One region of the Gluconobacter oxydans DSM 3504 genome, then DNA from elsewhere that is predicted to be linked to it. Evidence: predicted binding sites of a transcription regulator. Region 1 holds the regulator's gene; each other region holds the start of a gene.

Evidence for each region. The regulator LexA, encoded in region 1, represses DNA repair genes until DNA is damaged. The targets are predictions, from matches to a motif close to TGTTCTANNTANGTTC.
Region 2: GLS_RS04375 (putative DNA modification/repair radical SAM protein) is a predicted target of LexA. The motif match lies at 4,785-4,800, and genes of this name have one in related genera.
Region 3: uvrA (excinuclease ABC subunit UvrA) is a predicted target of LexA. The motif match lies at 3,606-3,621, and genes of this name have one in related genera.

The regions. Positions count from the first base shown of each region.
Region 1 covers NZ_CP004373.1:2,757,616-2,764,617, forward strand. Annotated here, with positions in the region: gene uvrC (excinuclease ABC subunit UvrC) at 1-843, shown strand, start outside; gene pgsA (CDP-diacylglycerol--glycerol-3-phosphate 3-phosphatidyltransferase) at 934-1,536, shown strand; gene GLS_RS12260 (hypothetical protein) at 1,639-2,244, shown strand; gene lexA (transcriptional repressor LexA) at 2,290-3,006, opposite strand; gene rpmG (50S ribosomal protein L33) at 3,312-3,479, shown strand; gene GLS_RS12275 (FtsB family cell division protein) at 3,563-3,892, opposite strand; gene eno (phosphopyruvate hydratase) at 4,034-5,314, opposite strand; gene GLS_RS12285 (DUF3429 domain-containing protein) at 5,417-5,893, shown strand; gene kdsA (3-deoxy-8-phosphooctulonate synthase) at 5,890-6,714, opposite strand; gene GLS_RS12295 (CTP synthase) at 6,711-7,002, opposite strand, start outside.
Region 2 covers NZ_CP004373.1:975,386-982,387, reverse strand. Annotated here, with positions in the region: gene GLS_RS04395 (methylenetetrahydrofolate reductase) at 1-443, shown strand, start outside; gene GLS_RS04390 (M1 family metallopeptidase) at 477-2,477, shown strand; gene GLS_RS04385 (flagellar biosynthesis regulator FlaF) at 2,618-3,040, opposite strand; gene GLS_RS04380 (flagellin N-terminal helical domain-containing protein) at 3,184-4,626, opposite strand; gene GLS_RS04375 (putative DNA modification/repair radical SAM protein) at 4,805-6,037, shown strand; gene GLS_RS04370 (UdgX family uracil-DNA binding protein) at 6,034-7,002, shown strand, end outside.
Region 3 covers NZ_CP004373.1:1,083,421-1,090,422, forward strand. Annotated here, with positions in the region: gene gyrA (DNA gyrase subunit A) at 1-1,531, shown strand, start outside; gene coaD (pantetheine-phosphate adenylyltransferase) at 1,512-2,042, shown strand; gene GLS_RS04895 (peptidylprolyl isomerase) at 2,074-2,559, shown strand; gene GLS_RS13345 (hypothetical protein) at 2,749-2,925, shown strand; gene ssb (single-stranded DNA-binding protein) at 3,021-3,590, opposite strand; gene uvrA (excinuclease ABC subunit UvrA) at 3,723-6,767, shown strand; gene GLS_RS04910 (hypothetical protein) at 6,800-7,002, opposite strand, start outside.

The DNA.
Region 1 (7,002 bases):
AGGCCCCAGCGGGGCGAGAAGAAAGACGTTGTCGAGCATGCCGCACTGAATGCGCGTGAGGCGCTGGAGCGGAAGCTGGCCGAGAATACCGGGCAGCGCAAACTGCTCGAGGGTGTGGCGGAAGTCTTTGGCCTGCCGGAAATCCCCCAGCGGATTGAGACCTATGACAACTCGCACATCATGGGGCAGGCCCCTTATGGCGTGATGGTCGTGGGCGGCCCGGAAGGGTTCAACAAGCGCGCCTATCGCAAATACGCCATCAAGGGGCCTGTCACGCCAGGCGATGATTTCGGCATGATGCGGGAAGTCATGGAACGGCGGTTCGGACACCGCCCTGAAAACGGGGAGCGACCGGAAGACTGGCCGGATCTGCTGCTGATCGATGGCGGCCTCGGGCAGTTCAACGCGGTACGGGCCGTTCTGGCGGATCTGGGCGTGACAGGAATCCCGATTGTCGCCATCGCCAAGGGACCGGATCGTGACGCAGGGCGGGAGTGGTTCTTCACGGAAACGAAGCCGCCATTCCAGCTCCCGCCGCGGGATCCGGTTCTGTATTACCTGCAGCGGTTACGTGACGAGGCGCACAGATTCGCCATCACAACCCATCGGGCAGGGCGCTCCAAGGGACTGCGCAGTTCGGAGCTGGATCACGTTCCGGGAATCGGGGCGGCGCGGAAAAAAGCCCTGCTCAACCATTTCGGCTCGGCGAAATCCGTCAGGCAGGCGAGCCTTGAGGAACTTGAGAACGCGCCGGGGATCAGCTCGAGTACGGCAACCGCCATCTACGGGCATTTTCATCCGGAATGGGTCCAGAAGACATCGGCCGATAATCGCAGCCATTAAGCCACACGTCGGAATTTACACGAAAAATACATCTTTTACGGGCATATTGGCGCATACCGGAGAGACGGAAACTGTTCTAGACTGACTGCGATGCTGACAGATCTGCCAAACATCCTGACACTGCTGCGTATCGCGTCCATTCCTGTACTGGTCGTGCTGCTCTCCGTGCATTCGCCGACTGCAAACGTGATTGCGTGCGCGGTCTACACTGCCGCGTGCATCACGGACTATCTGGACGGGGCGCTTGCACGCCGCTGGCACCAGCTTTCGGAGCTGGGCCGGATGATGGATCCGATTGCGGACAAGCTGCTGGTAGGGTCGCTTCTACTGGCTCTGGCGGGGCTGACGCACCTCCCGGTTTTCTCACTTTATGCCGGGATCATCATCATGGTCCGGGAAATCCTGGTCAGTGGCCTTCGGGAATACATGGCCTCGCAGCGGGAAACGCTGCCCTCCACCCGCCTGGCGAAATGGAAAACCGGAATCCAGATGGTGGCGATCGGGTTTCTGATCGGTGGGGACGGGGCGGCAGGAATGCTGGGTCTCTCTTTCCTGCCTGCCACCCTGATCGGCGGAATTCTTCTCTGGTTCTCGGTCATTCCGACCGTCATCAGCGGCTGGGGTTATCTGACTGCCGGGCTCACCCGCATCATGGCGGGACAATCCCGCAAGTCATCCAAGATCAGCTTCTGACACCAGTCTCTGGTAGAATTATGGATGTCTTTGACTGTCTTCATCTGGCGCTCCGTTACAAGGACCGCTAAAGGTCATTTATTGACCTTGTGGGAGTAAGAAATGCGGAAGGCCGCTCTGCTGGCACTACCTCTCGCTCTGAGCGGCTGTTCAGGCATGGGCAAGTATATCCGTGACACCATGGTGTGGACGGCGCTCGACAACCCCAATGGTCCACACGGCGACAGTGAGAATATTCACCGTGCCCGTGGCGAGAAATACGCTGAAACCCCGATTTTCCCTGAAGGCGGCAATATCTGGCCTGGTGCCCCACAGCCCCTTCCGACCCTCAAGGACGTCGAAAACCCCGACAGCACGTTCAGTCATGCCCTCGGAGACCCGGCAACCTATTTCGGCGGCGCAGCTCTCGACGAGAATTTCATGGGTGGCATTGGCAGCAAGGGCGCTCTGGGCGCTTCCGGCCAGCAGCTCATGCAGGGGCAGAGCATGTCGGTCGGCGAAAGCGCCGATACCCATCAGGGTGTGAGCCGGGACCGCAGCCATGTCATTCCGACATTGCCATCCTCGGTCCCCGATAGCGCTACCCGTTTCCTGAACAAGAATCCAAGCAAGACCATCGTCATTCCGAATGGTGACGGCACGAGCACGCTGATTGCGCCAGATGGCAGCGTGAAAGTCGTACGCGGCACCCCCGCTGCGCCGCAATAACAGGGTTTCTGACGGCTCCTGAAGCCGTCAGCAGTAACCCTGGTTTCAGTACTGCCGGAAAAGCGCGACCAGACGGCCCTGAATATGGACGCGCTCCGCCGGGAAGATGCGGGTTTCGTAGTCCCTGTTGGCCGCTTCCAGCGCAATCATCGATCCGCGACGACGCAGCTTCTTGAGCGTCACTTCCTGCTCGTCGATCAGGGCGACGATGATCTGTCCGTTTTCCGCAGTTTCGCGTCGCCGGATGATGGCGATGTCACCATCCAGAATGCCCGCTTCGATCATCGAATCACCCGCAACCGTCAGGGCATAATGCTCGCCGGTACCCAGAAGCGAGACCGGCACGTCAATCCGGTCGCTGTCATCCTGCATGGCCTCGATCGGGAGGCCGGCTGCAATACGTCCATAGAGCGGGATGCTGACAGTCTGGCGGTCGTTGGCGACGCTGGCTTCTGAGAACGCACCCTCAAGACCCGTCTGTCCCTGGTTGAGAACAGCCGGGACGAACGCGGTCCCCGTGCCGGTAGCGGCCGGTGCCTCGGTTCCCATGTGTGGCAGACGCAGCACTTCGAGCGCACGGGCACGATGATGGTGACGACGCAGAAAGCCGCGTTCTTCCAGAGCGGAAATCAGCCGATGGATGCCAGACTTTGAGCGAAGCTCAAGAGCATCCTTCATTTCATCGAAAGAAGGGGAATAGCCCGTCCGGCGAAGATGGTCGTCGATATATAGCAAAAGCTGGTGCTGCTTGCGGGTCAGCATACAGGCGCTCCCATGCGCCTCGGCGGAGGCAGGTCGGAAAACAAGGTGCAGAATGAAAGCCATCCCGCATTTGTTCCTTATAGGTTCCTGTCTGTTGCCTCACAAGCGAAAGAGAGGGGCTCACACGATGGCCTGATAAGATTCCTTCAGGCTGAAAGTCCCTGAAAGCGCAGGAAAACCCCGAAATTATACGTCAGGGCCTTGACCTGCGGACCACAAATCAGCATGGTGCGCCCAATCTAGAGATCAACATGCTGCATCGACACCTTCGAGCGGCATCAGTATGGCGAAAGCCCGAGGGTATCATGGGAAAGAGCAACGTTATTCAGATCCGGCTCGTTTCGTCCGCCGAAACCGGCTACTTCTACGTCACGAAGAAGAATGCCCGTTCCGCTACGGGAAAGATGGAAGTGCGCAAGTACGACCCGGTTGCACGCAAGCACGTCGTGTTCCGCGAAGCCAAGATCAAGTAAGACTGTTTCGACAGTCTTCATGAAAAAAGCGGCCTTCTGGCCGCTTTTTTTGTATCTGCAGAACCGGATTTCCTAGCCGCTGCTCAGAACAGCTTGTCGTGAGGACCGTAAGGGACAACCAGATCACCGCTGCGCGTCAGGTTCATCGTGGCACGGGCCCGCTCATCCAGCATATCGGCGTCCAGCGCCTTTTCCTTGAGAGCAACGACACGCCGACGCCAGACATTCTGCTCGTCGTCGGCATCCTGCCGAGCCTGAAGGGCATCCTTCTGAAGCTGCATCTGTTCCTGATAGGCGTGAATACCGTGAGCGCCGTGAAGGGCGTTCCATCCGAAATAAGCCGTCAGGGACAGGAAGAAAGCTGGGGGAGCAACGGCGCGGACACCACGCTTGATGAGCCGGATCAGTGTCACGTCGTGAGAACTCCGTTCTGAGGGACTACTTCAGTTTATATCAGTCAATCGTGACCAGACAATGAAGGATGCGAGGATCTTTCACGTCCGGACCTGAAAAAACGGCCCCGTTCCCGAAGGACATGAGGCCGTTGTGCAATCTCAGGAGTTCTTGAGAATGCTGCGGCCGGCATAGCGCGCGGCGCTGCCGAGCTGCTGCTCGATCCGGATGAGCTGATTGTACTTCGCCGTGCGGTCCGAGCGGGAAAGGGAGCCCGTCTTGATCTGTCCACAGTTCGTGGCGACGGCGAGGTCGGCAATCACGGAATCTTCCGTCTCGCCCGAGCGATGGCTCATGACGCAGGCGTAACCGGCCTTATGTGCGGTTTCGACAGCTTCGAGCGTCTCGGTCAGCGTGCCGATCTGGTTAACCTTGACGAGCAGGGCGTTACCCGTGCCGGCCTTGATGCCACGGCGCAGGCGCTCGGGGTTGGTTACGAACAGATCGTCGCCAACAAGCTGAAGCTTCTTGCCCAGACGGGTCGTAAGCTCTGCCCAGCCTTCCCAGTCGTCTTCCGCCAGACCGTCCTCGATGGAGACGATCGGGTAACGGTTGGCCAGATCCTCAAGGTAGGAAATCATGCCCGAAGCATCGAATTCCTTGCCTTCACCCTTCAGGTTGTACCGGCCATCCGCATAGAACTCCGTGGCAGCACAGTCGAGCGCGAAGGTCACATCCTCACCAAGCTTGTAGCCCGCAGCCTCAACGGATTTTGCAATAAATCCAAGAGCTTCGTCAGCAGACTTCAGGTTCGGTGCGAAGCCGCCTTCATCGCCGACATTGGTGTTGTACCCGGCTTCGGACAGACCTTTCTTCAGGCGCGCAAAGATTTCCGAGCCCATACGGATGGCATCCGCGACCGTCGGAGCACCGACTGGCTGGATCATGAATTCCTGGATGTCGATCGGATTGTCGGCATGCTCGCCGCCATTGACGATGTTCATCATCGGCACCGGCAGGAGATGGGCATAGGCGCCACCGACATAGCGGTACAGCGGCAGCTCCAGTTCCTCGGCCGTGGCCTTGGCGACTGCAAGGGAAACGCCCAGGATGGCATTTGCACCCAGACGGGATTTGTTAGGGGTCCCGTCCAGATCGATCATCGCGTTGTCGATGGCGATCTGATCTTCCGATTCGGCGCCCTGGAGCACTTCGAGGATGTCGTTTTCAACGTGGCTGCAGGCCTTCAGGACGCCCTTGCCTCCGTAGCGGGACTTGTCACCATCGCGCAGCTCCACGGCTTCATGGGCGCCTGTAGAGGCACCGGACGGGACAGCAGCGCGGCCGCGGGCACCCGAGGACAGCTCGACCTCGACCTCGACGGTGGGATTGCCGCGGCTGTCCAGGATTTCGCGGGAGGTGATATCAACGATGGCGCTCAATGGAAGCTCTCCTGGAGATGCGTGAACCGGGGTGGCTCGTGACCGTTCGGAATGAAACAGCTATTTCAAGTCTCAAAATCACGCCGTGAGGTCAACGACGACATGCGTCTTCCTTTTCCCGTTTTCGTGCTCGGCATTGCCGGACTGATCCCCTTCATGACGCTTGGCGGGTGGATCTTTCTGGCCGGACTGTTCGCGCCGCTGCCACATCTGAAGATCATTCTGCTGGCGTACGGGGCCTGCATCCTGTCATTTCTGGGAGCCGTGCACTGGGGGCTGGCCATGGAACGGCCGGACATCATCACCGTTGGCGGCACATCGCAGCGGGACCGTCAGCGTCTCGTGCTGGGCGTCTGCCCTGCGCTGTGGGCATGGCTGTCGCTATGCGTGGGTGTACTGGGGCATGTCCGTGCCGGTTTCGGGCTGGAAATCATCGGTTTTGTCGGGACGTTCCTCGTGGAACGGGAAGCCTGGAGGAAAGGCGCTCTTCCCCCAGGTTATCTGCCGCTTCGCACAGGGCTGACGGCTATTGCGGTGCTGAGCCTGTTTCTGGCGGCTCTGGCCCCGTCGGGCACTTAGACCAGAAAGGACTTCGCCAAAGCGTCAAAGGCTTTCAGACGCGTCAGGAGACCATGCATTTCACTGAGCGGAACCATGGTCGGGCCATCGCTCGGAGCGTGGTCCGGGTCCTGATGCGTCTCGATGAAAACGGCAGCCACGCCAATGGACAGGGCAGCGCGGGCCAGTGGTTCAACGAATTCACGCTGCCCACCCGTTGACGCACCAAGCCCCCCCGGCTGCTGAACCGAGTGTGTGGCGTCGAACACGACCGGATAACCGGTCTGCGCCATGACCGGCAGGCCACGCATGTCGCTCACAAGCGTGTTGTAACCGAAGCTCGTACCGCGGTCGCAGAGCATGATGCGCTCATTGCCTGTGGATGCGATCTTCGCCGCAACATTCGCCATGTCCCACGGTGCGAGGAACTGGCCCTTCTTGATGTTGATGGCGCGACCGGTTTTTCCCGCAGCCAGTAGCAGATCCGTCTGGCGGCACAGGAAGGCTGGGATCTGAAGAACATCCACCGCCTGGGCAGCAGGCGCGCACTGCTCTGCAGTATGGACGTCCGTCAGGACAGGAACGCCGAATCGTTCCCGGATGCTGGCGAGAATATCCAGACCGGCATCCATGCCCACACCACGCGCAGCGTTGACCGAACTGCGGTTCGCCTTGTCGAAGCTGCTTTTGTAGATCAGACCAATTCCCAGCTCACGGCACAGGCTGGAAATGGCGTCGGCCATTTCCGTTGCGTGCTCGCGGGATTCGATCTGGCAGGGACCAGCGATCAGCGTGAAGGGCTGATCCTGGCCGACCGTAAGGTCTCCGATCCGGAAGCTCACTTGCGGTGAGCCTCCTTGACGGCCGCGGCGATGAAGCCCGCGAACAGCGGATGCGGGTCGAAAGGCTTGGAGAGCAGTTCCGGATGGTACTGCACGGCCACGAACCATGCGTGATCCGGGTATTCGACCACTTCCGGCAGCACGCCGTCAGGAGACAGGCCGGAGAAGCGCAGGCCCGTCTTTTCGAGACGGTCCTTGTAGTGCGCATTGACCTCCCAGCGGTGACGATGGCGCTCGCGGATTTCCGTGCGGCCGTAGATTTCCGCCACGCGGGAGCCCGGAACCAGT
Region 2 (7,002 bases), 1.1 Mb from region 1:
TGACCTCCATCCTCGTCGTCGCTGGCGATCCTCCGCCGGCCGGAAGCGATTGGAAGGTCTATGCGGTATTCGACCCCTATCGCCGCGCCCCGTATCAGGAACTCGAGGACATCGCCCGCAAGCGCGACGCCGGGGCCTGCGGGTTCTTCACGCAGCCGCTGTTCGATATTCCGATGCTCGAATACTGCATGGACTGGCTGCGGGACGACACGGTGTTCTGGGGCATTTCCCCCGTTCTGGGCGATAAATCCCGCCGTTACTGGGAGCGCGTTAACCATGTGGTCTTCCCGCGTGACTACGATGGAACGCTGGAGGGCAATATCGTTTTTGCGCGCCGGATGCTGACCATCATTCGCGAGAAAAACGACAATGCCTATCTGATGCCCCTGAAAGTTGACCTGGCATCCTATCTGGGAGCGCTTGACGATATTATAACGGGGTAACATCGAACCACCGAAACGGAGGGTCCGCCCCGGATGTCTGTGCGCCTTTTTCTGCTTCCTCTGCTGGGAGGCGTGCTCGTTCCCGCTGCCCTGCTGCCCGAGACCGTTACCGCGAAGACCCTCGCCGATCCGGCAGCCGTCTTCGCCCCCCTGACCCTCCCCGATGCTCCGAACGCCTATCGTTCGGGGTCGGGTCTTCCGGGGCCGCAGTACTGGCAGAACCGCACGGACTACGTCATCCATTCGCGGATCGACACACAGGCCCATGTCCTGCACGGCTCCGAAACCGTGACCTATAGCAACAACAGCCCCGAGGCGCTGGACGTTCTGTGGCTCCAGCTCGACCAGAACATCTACCGCGCCGATACCCGCTCTGCGATCGGTGCAGTCGCCACCAGTCACAATCTGGCCGGCAACCACACCGACGGCATGGTGATCGAGCATGTCTCGGTCGTGCAGGGCGGCCGCGAAGTGGACGTCACGCCCCTGATTTCCGACACCCGGATGCAGCTCACGCTTCCCCGTACGATCGACCCGCATGGCGTGGCCTTCGTGAAGATCGACTGGCACTACACATTGCCCGGTCCGTGGGGTGGCCGCACGGCTGTTACGCCGACACGCGAAGGCGATATCTATGAAGTCGCGCAGTGGTATCCGCGCCTGAGCGTTTATGATGACCGCCGCGGCTGGAACACGCTGCCCTATCTGGGGCAGGAGTTCTTCCTCGAATATGGCAGCTTCGATTACAGCGTCACCGTGCCGTGGAACTACACGCTTGTGGGCTCCGGTGCGCTGCTCAATCCCGAACAGGTCCTGACCCCCGTCGAGCGCAACCGTCTGGCACAGGCCGCGCAGAGCGATGCGCGTGTCATGATCCGTACGCTCGATGATATTACCGACCCCAAAAGCCATCTGAAGCAGAGCGGCGAAGTCACCTGGCATTACGCCATGCGCAACACGCGCGACGTGGCATTCGCGGCCTCCCCGGCGTTCGTCTGGGATGCCGCGCGGATCAACCTGCCGCCGATCGTGCCCTGGGCGAACTATCATCCCGTGCCCCGGCTTGCGATGTCGGTTTATCCGCGTGAAGGGATCGGGCCGCATGGCTGGGACCGTTCAACGGATTACGTCAAACACGCCATCGAGTATTTCTCGTCGCAGTGGTTCGAATATCCCTGGCCGAACGCCGTCAATCTGGGCGGTCATGGCGCGGGCATGGAATATCCAGGCATTGTTTTTGACGGCATGAGCGACCGTGATCCGGAGCTGTTCTGGATTACGACGCATGAACTGGGCCATGGCTGGTTCCCGATGATCGTTGGCACGGATGAGCGTCGCAACGCCTTCATGGACGAAGGCTTCAACACGTTCATCGACGTCTATGCGTCCGACCATTTCAACAATGGCGAGTTTGCCCCCAAGCGTGATTCCGAATTCGCGCCCAAGACCGGCAACCCCGCGCAGGACATTGTCCCGGTTCTGACCGATCCGGATGCCCCCGTGCTCATGACGGCCGCAGACAGCGTGTCCGAAAAATACCGCCACAGCGTGACCTATTTCAAAGGCGCCTATGGCTTGAAGCTGTTGCGTGAACAGATCTTCGGCCCGGTCCGGTTCGACGCGGCTTTCCGGCGCTATATTTCCGAATGGTCATTCAAGCATCCGTCCCCGTCGGACTTCTTCCGCCTGATGAGCAGCGAAGCCGGTGAGGATCTGGGCTGGTTCTGGCGTGGCTGGTACTTCACCAATGCCGCTCCCGACTATGCGCTGGGCGATATCCATCACGATGCCGGAAAGCCTGCGACCGTGCAGGTCCGCAATTACGGTGCGCTTCCGCTTCCCGTTCTGCTGCGGGCGGAGTATGCGGATGGCAAATCCGAGGAAATCCGCATTCCGACAGAAGCCTGGCGTCAGGGCAGCGACATCGTTGTCTCGCTTCCGGTGCATGACGGGCTCAAGGCCATCACGTTGGACCCCGATCACGTCATCCCGGATATCGACCGTTCGGATAACCGGATTGCCGTCACTCCCTGAGGTTACGGAAAAGTGCGGGGCATAAAATGCCTCGCACTCCTGTCGCGAACAGGGCACGAAAAAGGGCGCCTGGCTGAGCCGGCGCCCTGAAACAGCATATCAGAACCGAAAATGGCAGGACCAGACAGTCCTGCCGGATTTCAGCCAACGAGTTCCAGCGAGGATCTCGTGGGGGCCGTGGAATAGGCACCGGCCATGGCGGGTGCCACGGTCTGAGGCGCCGGTGCTGCGGCCAGGCCTTCGATCATGTCGTTGTTGATGTCGATGAGCGGCTGCAGATCCTTCGGCGCGTTGAAGGCGGAATTGGAATAACGCATTGCCCAGGATCCGACCTTGATCAGATCGTCGCGCAGAACAGGCGGCAGAGGGCAGTCGACCCGCTCGACGCTCAGGGACAGCAGGCTCCAGAGCTTCAGATTGGCCGCCAGAGCGGCAACCTTTGCCTCGTGATCGGAAGCCTGCGTCAGCAGCGCATTGACGTGCCGGAACGCCATGACTTCGACTTCCCGGGAAGAAAGGTAGCTTCCGGACTGTTTCTGATACTGTGAGGATGCGTAAGTCACGAAGGCAAACTCCTTTCGGGAAAGACTGTTTCAAAAGCCGCTGCGGGATGAAGCAGCAGGCTTCTGAAGCAGTCCTGCTTATGGGCAGGGGAAGGTCTGGGCCTGAAGGGCGCCGGATAAACCGGCACCCTTCAGAAACCTGATCAGCCGCGGAAGAGGCTGAGCAGGGTGGAAGACTGCGAGTTCGCAATCGACAGCGACTGAACGGCCAGCTGCTGCTTCGTCTGAAGCGAGGTCAGCTTGGCGCTCTCTGCGGCCAGATCGGCGTCCGTCAGGGCGCCAACACCCGTCGTCAGGGCGTCGGACAGGCTGGACGTCGTGGTCTGGAGGTTGGAGATCGTCGAGGTGGAATAACCGATTGCGGAAGCCGTACGCGTCACGCTGGAGATCGCAGCCTGAACGACGGCACTGACGACGGCTGCGCCGGTGACGGCCGTGCCGGTGCCAACGCCGGTTGCTGCCAGGGAGGCAGTAGACGTGTCGATGGAGTTGCCTGCGACCGTCAGGTTGTTGCTGGAGTCACGGGAAACGCCGAAGCCCTGATACTCCATGGCATCAGACAGCAGGTCGACCTGTTTGACCATTTTCTGGGATGCGGATGTTCCCGTTGTGCTATCGTCCAGACCTGTTGCCGCAGCGGTGTTTACATTGGAGATCACGGCTTTCGACGTGACGTTTCCATTGGCGTCGAATGCCTTGTTGACGGTGTAGACAGTGTTGCCGTTGCCGTCCTTCGACTGGACGACGCTCTTGCCGCTCGAAAGGTTATAGGTAATGGAGCCGTCCGAAGCGGTGGTCTGGGAGGTGACGTTTCCGGCTGTACCGTCCTTCAGGGTGCCATCCGAGTTCAGCGTGAAACTTTCGCCGGAGGCGGTGTTCAGGGCCGCCAGGGCCGATGTCTGTGTGCCAGCGCTGTCGACATCGAACTCATAGGTTACGGCAGGGTTCGTGGCGCTGGCCGTACCCGTGCCGGCAGCCGTCGTGTTGCTGAACGTCAGCTTGTCGGCATCGGTCAGCGTGGTCGTGCCGAGCGCAACCTGCATGCCCTTCGTGTCCATGCTCAGGTTGGACAGGCCAAGACCGGCGGACGTCACGTTGAAGCCGTTCTGCGTGAACATCGTGCCCTGGGAGTCCATGGCGGTGGACAGGGTCGTGTAGGTCGTGCCGTTGCCCGTCTGGCCGGACAGCAGGTTCACGCCTTCGAACTTGGAGCCCGTGGCAGCGGAGTCGATGGCAGCCAGGGTCTGCGTGATGGCGGTGTTCAGGGTCGAGTTGTCGACGCCCGTGGTGTTCGTGCCGATCGTGGTCGCCAGGGACTGCAGGGAAGCCGAGATGCTCGACAGACCCGTCGTCGCCGTGTTCAGCACCTGAGCGGAGAACTGAAGGCCCGTGGAGACGCCGGACAGGGTCGAGAGCTGGGCGGTCATGTTCTGGGCAATGGAATACAGCGCCGGGTTGTCGGACGCCGTGTTGACCGACTTGCCCGTGGAGACCGCGTTTTCGGTCTTGGTCAGGTCAGCCGTCGTCTGGTTGAGGCTCTGGAGTGCGGCCATTGCCGCAGTGTTTGTATTGATTGACAATGACATTGAATCTGTTCTCCGTCGGTGCAGGTTTGCGGAGTCAGGATAGGGGGGAGTGGTTAACGGAAGCTGAATCCGCACCGTTAAAAAAAGCCCTCCGGAAATAACGGAAAACTGGGAAACAACTGGTTAAATTCACGATTTTTATTGCGCTTCGTACTCTGGAACGAAATAAGAACACGCAATGAAGAAATCCCTCTCCCAGCGCCTGGCGATTCTGTCCGATGCGGCGAAATACGATGCGTCCTGCGCGTCGAGCGGATCGGGGCGCAGGGACTCGGCCAAAAGCGGCGGATTGGGGTCCACGACGGGAAACGGCATCTGCCACGCGTTCACGCCAGACGGGCGCTGCGTGTCGCTGCTCAAGATCCTGCTGACCAATTTCTGCGTCTATGACTGCGCCTACTGCATCAACCGCTCGTCCTCGAATGTGGAGCGCGCCCGCTTCACGCCGGAGGAGGTCGTGTGGCTCACGCTGGAGTTCTACCGGCGCAACTGCATCGAAGGGCTGTTCCTGTCCTCGGGCATCATCCGCTCGTCCGATCACACGATGGAACAGCTCGTGCAGGTGGCACGGGATCTGCGGCTGAAGCATGGGTTCCGGGGCTATATCCATCTCAAGACCATCCCCGATGCCTCGCTGCGCCTGCTGGAAGAGGCGGGGCGTTATGCGGACCGACTGTCGATCAATGTGGAAATGCCGACCGTCGCCGGTCTGGAGCAGTACGCACCGCAGAAAAAGGCGGGCGGTATCCGGCAGGCCATGGGTGAAATGCGCCTGAAGATCGATGCAGGCAAAGAACGCAGCCATACCGGCCGCCGGGCGGAGCGCTTCTCGCCGGGGGGGCAGAGCACCCAGATGATCGTGGGGGCGGATGCGGCGTCCGATCAGGATATTCTCGCCAGCAGCGCCAATCTTTACGGCTCCTACGGGCTGCGGCGGGTCTATTATTCGGCTTTCAGTCCCATTCCCGACGCTTCTGCTTTGTTGCCAGCGAAAAGCCCGCCGCTTCAGCGGGAACACCGGCTCTATCAGGCGGACTGGCTGTTCCGGTTCTATGGATTTGCATTCGGGGAGCTGACGGCCGGTCGTGCGGACGGGATGCTCGATCTGGAGCTGGACCCCAAGCTGGCCTGGGCGCTGGACAACCGGGCACTGTTTCCGGTCGATCTGAACCGGGCGTCGAAGGAAATGCTGCTGCGGGTGCCGGGGTTGGGGGTCAAGGCGGTGGCGGCCATTCTCAAGGCACGGCGGCATCAGGCGGTGCGGCTGGAGGATCTGGCGCGGCTGAACGTGTCCATCCGCAAGGTGCGCCCGTTCGTGCAGACGCCGGGCTGGAGTCCCGCGCGCCTGACCGACCGGCAGGATCTGCGCAGCCTGTTCAGCCCCGCGCCGCAGCAGATGAGCCTTCTGTGACGCGTTATGTCCTGACGCTTGAGGACAGTGCCGCGTTTGAACCCTGGCGTGAGATGGCACGGGCGGCCTTGCAGCGCGCGGTCCCGCCCGAAGCCCTCGACTGGCGCATCCGGGGTGGCGAGAGGGATCTTTTCGGCCAGATCACCGATGATGGCGACGGGCTGGAAGCGCTGACGGCCCTGCCTGTCGTGAAAGCCGTGACCTTGCGGGCGTCCTGTATCGCGCTGCTGCGGGATCTTCTGTGCCATTCCGATCCCGGTCGGTTCGCGCTGGCCTACCGGATCGCCTGGCGGGTGCAGGGCAATCCGCATCTGCTGGAAGTGGTGACGGATGCCGACATCGCCAGGGCGCGGATCATGGTGCGGCAGAACCGGGAGGACTGCCACAAGATGGCGTCTTTCCTCCGCTTCCGGGAAGAACCGGTCCAACAGGGCGAGGGGCAGGGCGAGAGGCGGCGGTTCCTCGCCTGGTTCGAGCCGCAGCATCATATTCTCGAACGTATCGCCCCATTCTTCTCGAAGCGCTTCACGGACATGGACTGGATGATCCTCACCCCGCGCGGATCGATCCGCTGGGACGGAAAAGAGCTGGTGTGCAGTCCGGAACCCTGCGAGCAGCCGGAACTGGACGACGGTTTCGGGGAACTGTGGGACACCTACTATGCCTCGACCTTCAATCCGGCCCGTGTCCGCACGAAGGCCATGCGTCGCGAAATGCCCGGCCGTTACTGGAAGAACCTGCCGGAAACCCGCCTGATCCCGCAGCTCGTCGCCGGAGCCGAGGCGCGCGTGCGGACGATGGCGGAACAGGAACTCCAGCCCGCCCCGGCCTTTCATGAGCGCCTGCGGGCCCGTGAGCAGCTTCCGGCCGAACCGATGCCGGATGTGGCAGAAAATCTTGAGGATCTGGCCGTGCAGGTCCGGACCTGCACGGCCTGTCCGCTGCACTGCTCGGCGACACAGGCG
Region 3 (7,002 bases), 1.2 Mb from region 1:
TGTCATCATCGATGGCAAGGTCCGCCTGACGGAAGCCCAGGCCCGTGGCATTCTGGAACTGCGCCTGCAGCGCCTCACGGGGCTGGAGCGCGAGAAGATCCAAGGCGAACTGGGCGAAGTCGCGCAGAAAATCGGCGAACTGCTGGCGATCATCGAGAGCCGTCCGCGTCGCATGGAAGTCATGCGCGAAGAGCTTCTGGCCGCCCGTGCGGAAGTCGCCACACCGCGCGTGACGGAAATTTCCGACGCACTCGGTGATCAGACGGATGAAAGCCTGATCGAGCCGGGCCAGATGGTCGTCACCATCACGCGCGACGGCTTCATCAAGCGCACGCCGCTGGAGGTCTTCCGCTCCCAGAACCGTGGCGGCCGTGGCCGCACGGCCTCCGGACGCCGTGGGGACGATATCATCGTCCGCAGCTTTAACGCCCATACGCATCAGTGGGTGATGTTCTTCTCCTCGGGCGGCAAGGCCTACCGGATGAAGGTCTGGCACCTGCCGGAAGCCGCACCGACCGCGAAGGGCCGCGCGCTGGTTAACCTGCTGCCCGAACTGGGAACGGACTCCATCACGGCCGTTCTGCCGCTGCCGCAGGACGAGGAGCTGTGGGAAGACCTGCACCTCGCCTTCGCCACGGCCAGTGGCAACGTCCGCCGCAATCGCCTGAGCGATTTCCGCAACATCCGCGCTTCCGGCCTGATTGCCATGAAGCTGGATGAAGGAGATTCCCTCATCGGCGTGGCAACCTGCCGTGAAGGTCAGGACGTGTTCCTGGCGACGAAGAATGCGCGCTGCATCCGCTTCCAGATCACCGACGAGACGCTGCGCGTGTTCGCCGGTCGTGGCAGCACGGGCGTGCGCGGTATCCGTCTGGGCGAGGGCGATGCGGTCATCTCGCTGTGCATCCTCAATCACGTGGATGCCAGCGTCGAGGAACGTGCAGCCTATCTGCGGATGGCCAATGCCAAGCGCCGTGCCGAAAATGCCGCCCTGGACGACAGCGCCGAGGACGAAACCGTTTCCGGTGACGAAGAAACCGTCGAGATCACGGGCGACCTGACGCAGGAGCGTTTCGAGGAGCTGGAACAGCAGGAAGAAATCCTCCTGACCGTGACGGATGGCGGCTTCGGCCGTCGCTCTTCGGCCTATGATTACCGCGTGTCGGGCCGTGGCGGTCAGGGCATCACCAACATGACCTTCTCCGCAAACCGTCGTGGCAAGGAAGTAGTTGGCACGCTGCCGACACTTGATGGAACGGACGTCATGCTGGTGACGGATACGGGCCGTCTGATCCGCCTGCCGGTGTCGCAGGTCCGTGTCATGTCCCGTCAGGCCAGCGGCGTGACGCTGTTCCGCCTGAATGACACCGAGACCGTCATCTGCGTCTTCCCCGTTCTCGAAGACGACACAGAAGAGGGCGATACCGACGAAAGCTCCGAAGCCGGCGCCAAGGTGATTGGCGAAGCAGGTACCTCCGAGGCGGCTTCTGAAGCGCCCCCCGCTGGTGACGATGCTGCACCTGACGCCTGAGGCGCGGATGGATCCCCGTGTCGGGTTCTATCCCGGCACGTTCGATCCGGTCACGTTCGGGCATCTCGACATCATCCACAGGGCTTCGGCCCTGTTCGACCGGCTTCTGGTCGGCGTAGCGGTCAATGAAGGCAAGCAGCCGCTGCTGGATCTGAACGCGCGGCTTGTCGCTTTGCGGCATGAAGTGGACAAGTTGCCGCATGGCGACCGGATCGAGGTCGTCGGCTTTGATACGCTGCTGGTCGATGCCGTCCGTCAGGCGGGCGCAGGCACAGTTGTGCGCGGGCTGCGATCCGGCGGGGATTTCGACTATGAAAGCCAGCTTTCCGGCGCACTGCGTCGTCTGGCTCCGGAAATCGAGACGGTCTTTCTGCTGTCTTCTGAAGAACATCGCAGCACAGCCAGCAGGATTGTGAAGGAAATCGCGCGGCTGGGGGGCGATATTTCTCCCTTCGTCAGCGAAGATGTTGCACGTATCGTCTTGTCGAAACTGGGCCGAAGGCCGACATAAGAGCCTTCAATGATTTCTGGAAGGTTCCAAGATGTCCGATACTGCAGTGCCCGACGGCAACAAGCTGGTTTTCGAGCTCAAGACTGGCAAGGTCGTCATCGAGCTGCGCCCTGACCTGGCTCCGTTGGCGTGCGAGCGCCTCAAGCTCCTGGCCACCGAAGGGTTCTATAACGGCGTGGCATTCCACCGCGTGATCGAGGGCTTCATGGCCCAGGGTGGCGATCCGACGGGAACCGGCACGAGCGGCAGCTCCTATCCGGACCTCAAGGCCGAATTCACGGACAAGGCCAAGTTCGAGCGCGGCACGGTGGGCATGGCCCGCACGATGGCCCCGCACTCCGCCAACAGCCAGTTCTTCATCATGTTCGCTGACAGCCCGCATCTGAACGGTCAGTACACGATCGTCGGCAAGGTGATCGAAGGCATGGAATACGTGGACCAGATCAAGCGCGGTTCGGGCGCCGGCGGCGTGGTCAAGGACCCCGACACCATCATCAAGGCTTATGTCGAAGCCTGAGACCCGCTGAAAAGCAGGACTACGGGAAGGCCGGTGCAGAAATGCACCGGCCTTTTTTGTTGCCTTTTTCCCGGCGCGCGCACCATGCTCCGCTTCATAAGTCGCACTTATGAACAGATAGAAACATAAGATTTCACTCTCCTTTTCCAGAATCGTATGGTCATCACGATCAGAAAAGGAAGAATAACAATGATGATCAGAAAGAAAGCTCTGGTATTCGACGCAGTATTACTGTCCTGCGCTCTTGCCCTGTCCGCCTGCTCAGGCGGTGTTGCCAATGGAACCGATGGTCGAAGCCATTTCGCCAACACGGTTGCTGTGATGACGCCAGACCCGTCCAGTATTCCGGACCGCGCGGTCTTCTGAGACCCGGCCTGAGGGCTGATGGAAAAGCCCTGCCATGGCGGATGTCGGCTGACATCCGCCATTTTTTTTCTGTTACCCGGTTTCCCCTGACAGGATCAGAACGGGATTTCGTCGTCCAGATCGTTGTCCGGCGGGGCATCCCAGCCGCCATTGCTGCCACCCGAACGGTTGCCGCCACCAGCGTTCCCGCGGGATCCTCCCCCGAAACCGCCCGAGCCGCCACCTGAGCCGCCCCGGTTGCCACCGCCGAAGCCGCCACCGCCGCCATAGCCACCACCATTGTCAAAACCGCCGTCATCGCCGCCACCGCCGCGATTGCTGTCGATCAGCACCAGATCACCGCGGAAACGGTCGATCACGACTTCGGTCGTGTATTTTTCCTGGCCGGACTGGTCGGTCCATTTGCGGGTGCGGAGTTCGCCCTCGATGTAGACCTTGCGGCCCTTGCGCAGATAACGCTCGGCAACATCGGCCGTGCGCTCGTTGAAGATCACCACGCGATGCCACTCGGTGCGCTCCTTGCGCTCACCCGACTGCTTGTCGTTCCAGGTGTCGGACGTCGCAACAGTCAGGTTGACGATCTTCGCCCCCGACTGCGTGTTGCGGACTTCCGGATCCTTGCCCAGATTTCCGACCAGAATCACCTTATTGACGCTGCCTGCCATTCCCGTCCCAACCAATTTTCTCGAATTGTTCTTTTCATACGTGCGTAAGTCCCCATCTAATGGGGAACAATCCGACGCCATTCAAGCGCGTTTGATCTCACAACTACCTTTTCTCCATATTCCGGGGTCTCCGTGAGCTTTCCAGACAATCATTCGATCCGCGTCCGTGGGGCCCGCGCCCATAATCTCAAGAATATCGATGCCACGATCCCCCGTGATTCCCTGACGATCATCACGGGTCTCTCGGGCTCCGGAAAATCCTCCCTGGCCTTCGACACGATCTATGCCGAGGGCCAGCGGCGCTATGTGGAAAGCCTCTCCGCCTATGCCCGCCAGTTCCTCGAACTGATGGGCAAGCCGGATGTGGATTCCATCGAGGGTCTCTCCCCGGCCATCTCGATCGAGCAGAAAACCACGTCCAAGAACCCCCGCTCGACCGTGGGGACGATCACGGAAATCCATGACTACATGCGACTGCTCTGGGCGCGTGTCGGCATTCCATATTCTCCCGCGACCGGCCTGCCGATCGAGGCGCAGACCGTCAGCCAGATGGTGGACCGCGTCATGGCCATGCCGGACGGCATGCGCCTGATGCTGCTCGCCCCCGTCGTCCGGGATCGCAAGGGTGACTGCAAGCGCGAACTCGCCGAGCTGACGCGCAAGGGCTTCACCCGCGTGAAGATCGACGGCGAACTGTATGAAATCGCCGAAGCCCCGGAACTGAACCGCAAGACGCGTCATACCGTCGAAGTCGTGGTGGACCGGATTGTCGTCAAGGAAGGGATTGAATCCCGCCTGGCCGACAGTTTCGAGACCGCGCTCGAACTCTCCGATGGTCTGGCTTACGCGGAGGAAGTCAAACGCGCAGGCGAAAAGGAAGCCCCGGCGCATGTCGTGTTCTCGTCGCGCTTCGCCTGCCCCGTCTCCGGCTTCACGATCGAGGAGATCGAGCCGCGGCTGTTCTCCTTCAACGCCCCGATGGGCGCCTGCCCGGTCTGTGACGGCATCGGCACCGAAACCCATTTCGATGCGAACCTGATCGTCCCGGATGACAGCCTGACACTGGCCGAAGGCGCCATCGCTCCCTGGAAGGGAGCGAGCACGGACTGGTACGACCAGACGCTCGCCGCCCTCGCCCGCCATTGCGGCGACAACATGAATACACCCTGGAGCGAGCTTCAGCCCGAAACACGCGACCTCATCATCAACGGTTCGAAAGAGCCGATCGACATTCCCTACAGCGATGGCGGGAAGGTCCATATCATCACCAAGCCGTTCGAAGGCGTGCTGAAGAACCTGCGGCGCCGCATGGCCCAGACGGACAGCATGTGGGTGCGCGAGGAACTCTCCCGCTATCAGTCCGAAAAGCCGTGTCATGCCTGCCATGGTGCGCGCCTCAAGCCCGAAGCCCTGTGCGTGAAGGTCAAGGACCTCAACATCGCCGAAGCCTCGGACATGCCCATCCGCAAGGCGCTCGACTGGTTTTCCACCGTGGAAGCGACCCTCACGCCCCAGCGCGCCGAGATCGCCCGCCGCATCCTGCGCGAAATCACGGACCGCCTGCACTTTCTCGATGATGTCGGGCTGGACTACCTCACACTCTCTCGTGGTTCTGCCACCCTGTCCGGGGGCGAAAGCCAGCGCATCCGTCTGGCATCGCAGATCGGTTCTGGCCTGACCGGTGTGCTGTATGTGCTGGACGAGCCCTCCATCGGCCTGCACCAGCGCGACAATGAACGGCTGCTCGGCACGCTCGACCGCCTCAAGCGCCTCGGCAACACCGTTATCGTCGTCGAGCATGACGAGGACGCCATCCGTGCCGCCGATTACCTGATCGATATGGGACCGGGTGCGGGCAAGCTCGGCGGTGAAGTCATCGCCGTCGGCACCCCGGCCGAAGTCGCCAAAAATCCCAACAGCATCACCGGCGCCTATCTGTCAGGCCGCAAGGTCATTCCCGTCCCGACCGAACGCCGCAAGCCCAGCGGCATGCTGACCCTGCACGGCGCACGCGGCAACAACCTCAAGGATCTGACGGTCGATTTCCCGCTCGGCACCTTCATCGCCGTCACGGGCGTCTCAGGCGGCGGAAAGTCCACGCTGGTCATCGACACGCTGTATAAGGCACTCTCCCGCCAGCTCATGAAATCGAGCCAGACGCCGCTGCCCTATGACCGTCTGGAAGGCGTGGACAATCTCGACAAGATCATCGAGATCGACCAGTCCCCGATCGGCCGCACGCCACGTTCCAACCCTGCGACTTATACGGATCTGTTCGCCCCGATCCGCGACTGGTTCGCCGAACTGCCTGAGTCCAAGGCACGCGGCTACAAGCCGGGCCGATTCTCCTTCAACGTGAAGGGCGGCCGCTGCGAAGCCTGTCAGGGCGACGGCGTTCTCAAGATCGAGATGCACTTCCTGCCGGACGTGTATGTGACCTGCGACACCTGCAAAGGCGCGCGCTACAACCGCGAAACGCTGGACGTGAAGTTTCGTGGCAAGTCCATCGCAGACGTGCTGTCCATGACCGTGGACGAGGCCCTGCCGTTCTTCCAGGCTGCTCCCAAGATCCGCGACCGTCTGGCCATCCTCCAACAGGTCGGACTGGGTTATGTCGCCCTCGGCCAGCAGGCCACCACGCTTTCGGGCGGTGAGGCCCAGCGCGTCAAGCTCTCGAAGGAACTGGCCAAACGCGCCACCGGCCGCACAGTCTATATCCTCGATGAGCCCACGACCGGCCTGCACACCGAAGACGTCCGCAAACTGCTTGAAGTGCTCCACACCCTCGTCGATCAGGGCAACACGGTTCTGGTGATCGAGCATAATCTGGAAGTCATCAAGACGGCCGACTGGCTGATCGATATCGGCCCCGAAGGCGGCGACGGCGGCGGTCAGGTCGTCGCGGCCGGAACACCGGAAGACATCGCTGCGTGCAAGGCCAGCCATACCGGCCGCTTCCTGGCCCCGCTGCTGGACGCACCGGGCGCAAGACAGCCCCGCAAGGTCACGGCCACCAAAATCACACAGGCCATGCTCGCCGCCAGTCTGCCACCACCGAAGGCCGAACGCACAGCCGCGAAAAAGGCAAAGGCTGCCAAGGACAAGGCAGCCGAAAAAGCTACCGAAAAGAAACCCAGAGGCCGCCCCGCCGGCTCTCGCAATAAGACCAAAGCCTGAACCCGGTCTTGTCCTGAAGAGTCAGTCTCTCTTCAGGACAAGAACCCCAGAACATAAGCCAGCCCGAACACCACCAGAACCGTACCGTTGAACAGGGCATGGCACAGAGCTGTCGTCCAGAAAGGACTGATCCCCACATTCTTCTCGGCAGTCAGGAAACAGAAATAGAAACAGCTTCCGCTCACCAGCCCGGTACAGAGCGCAGTCAGGGCACTCCGTCCAAAATCACCGCCAT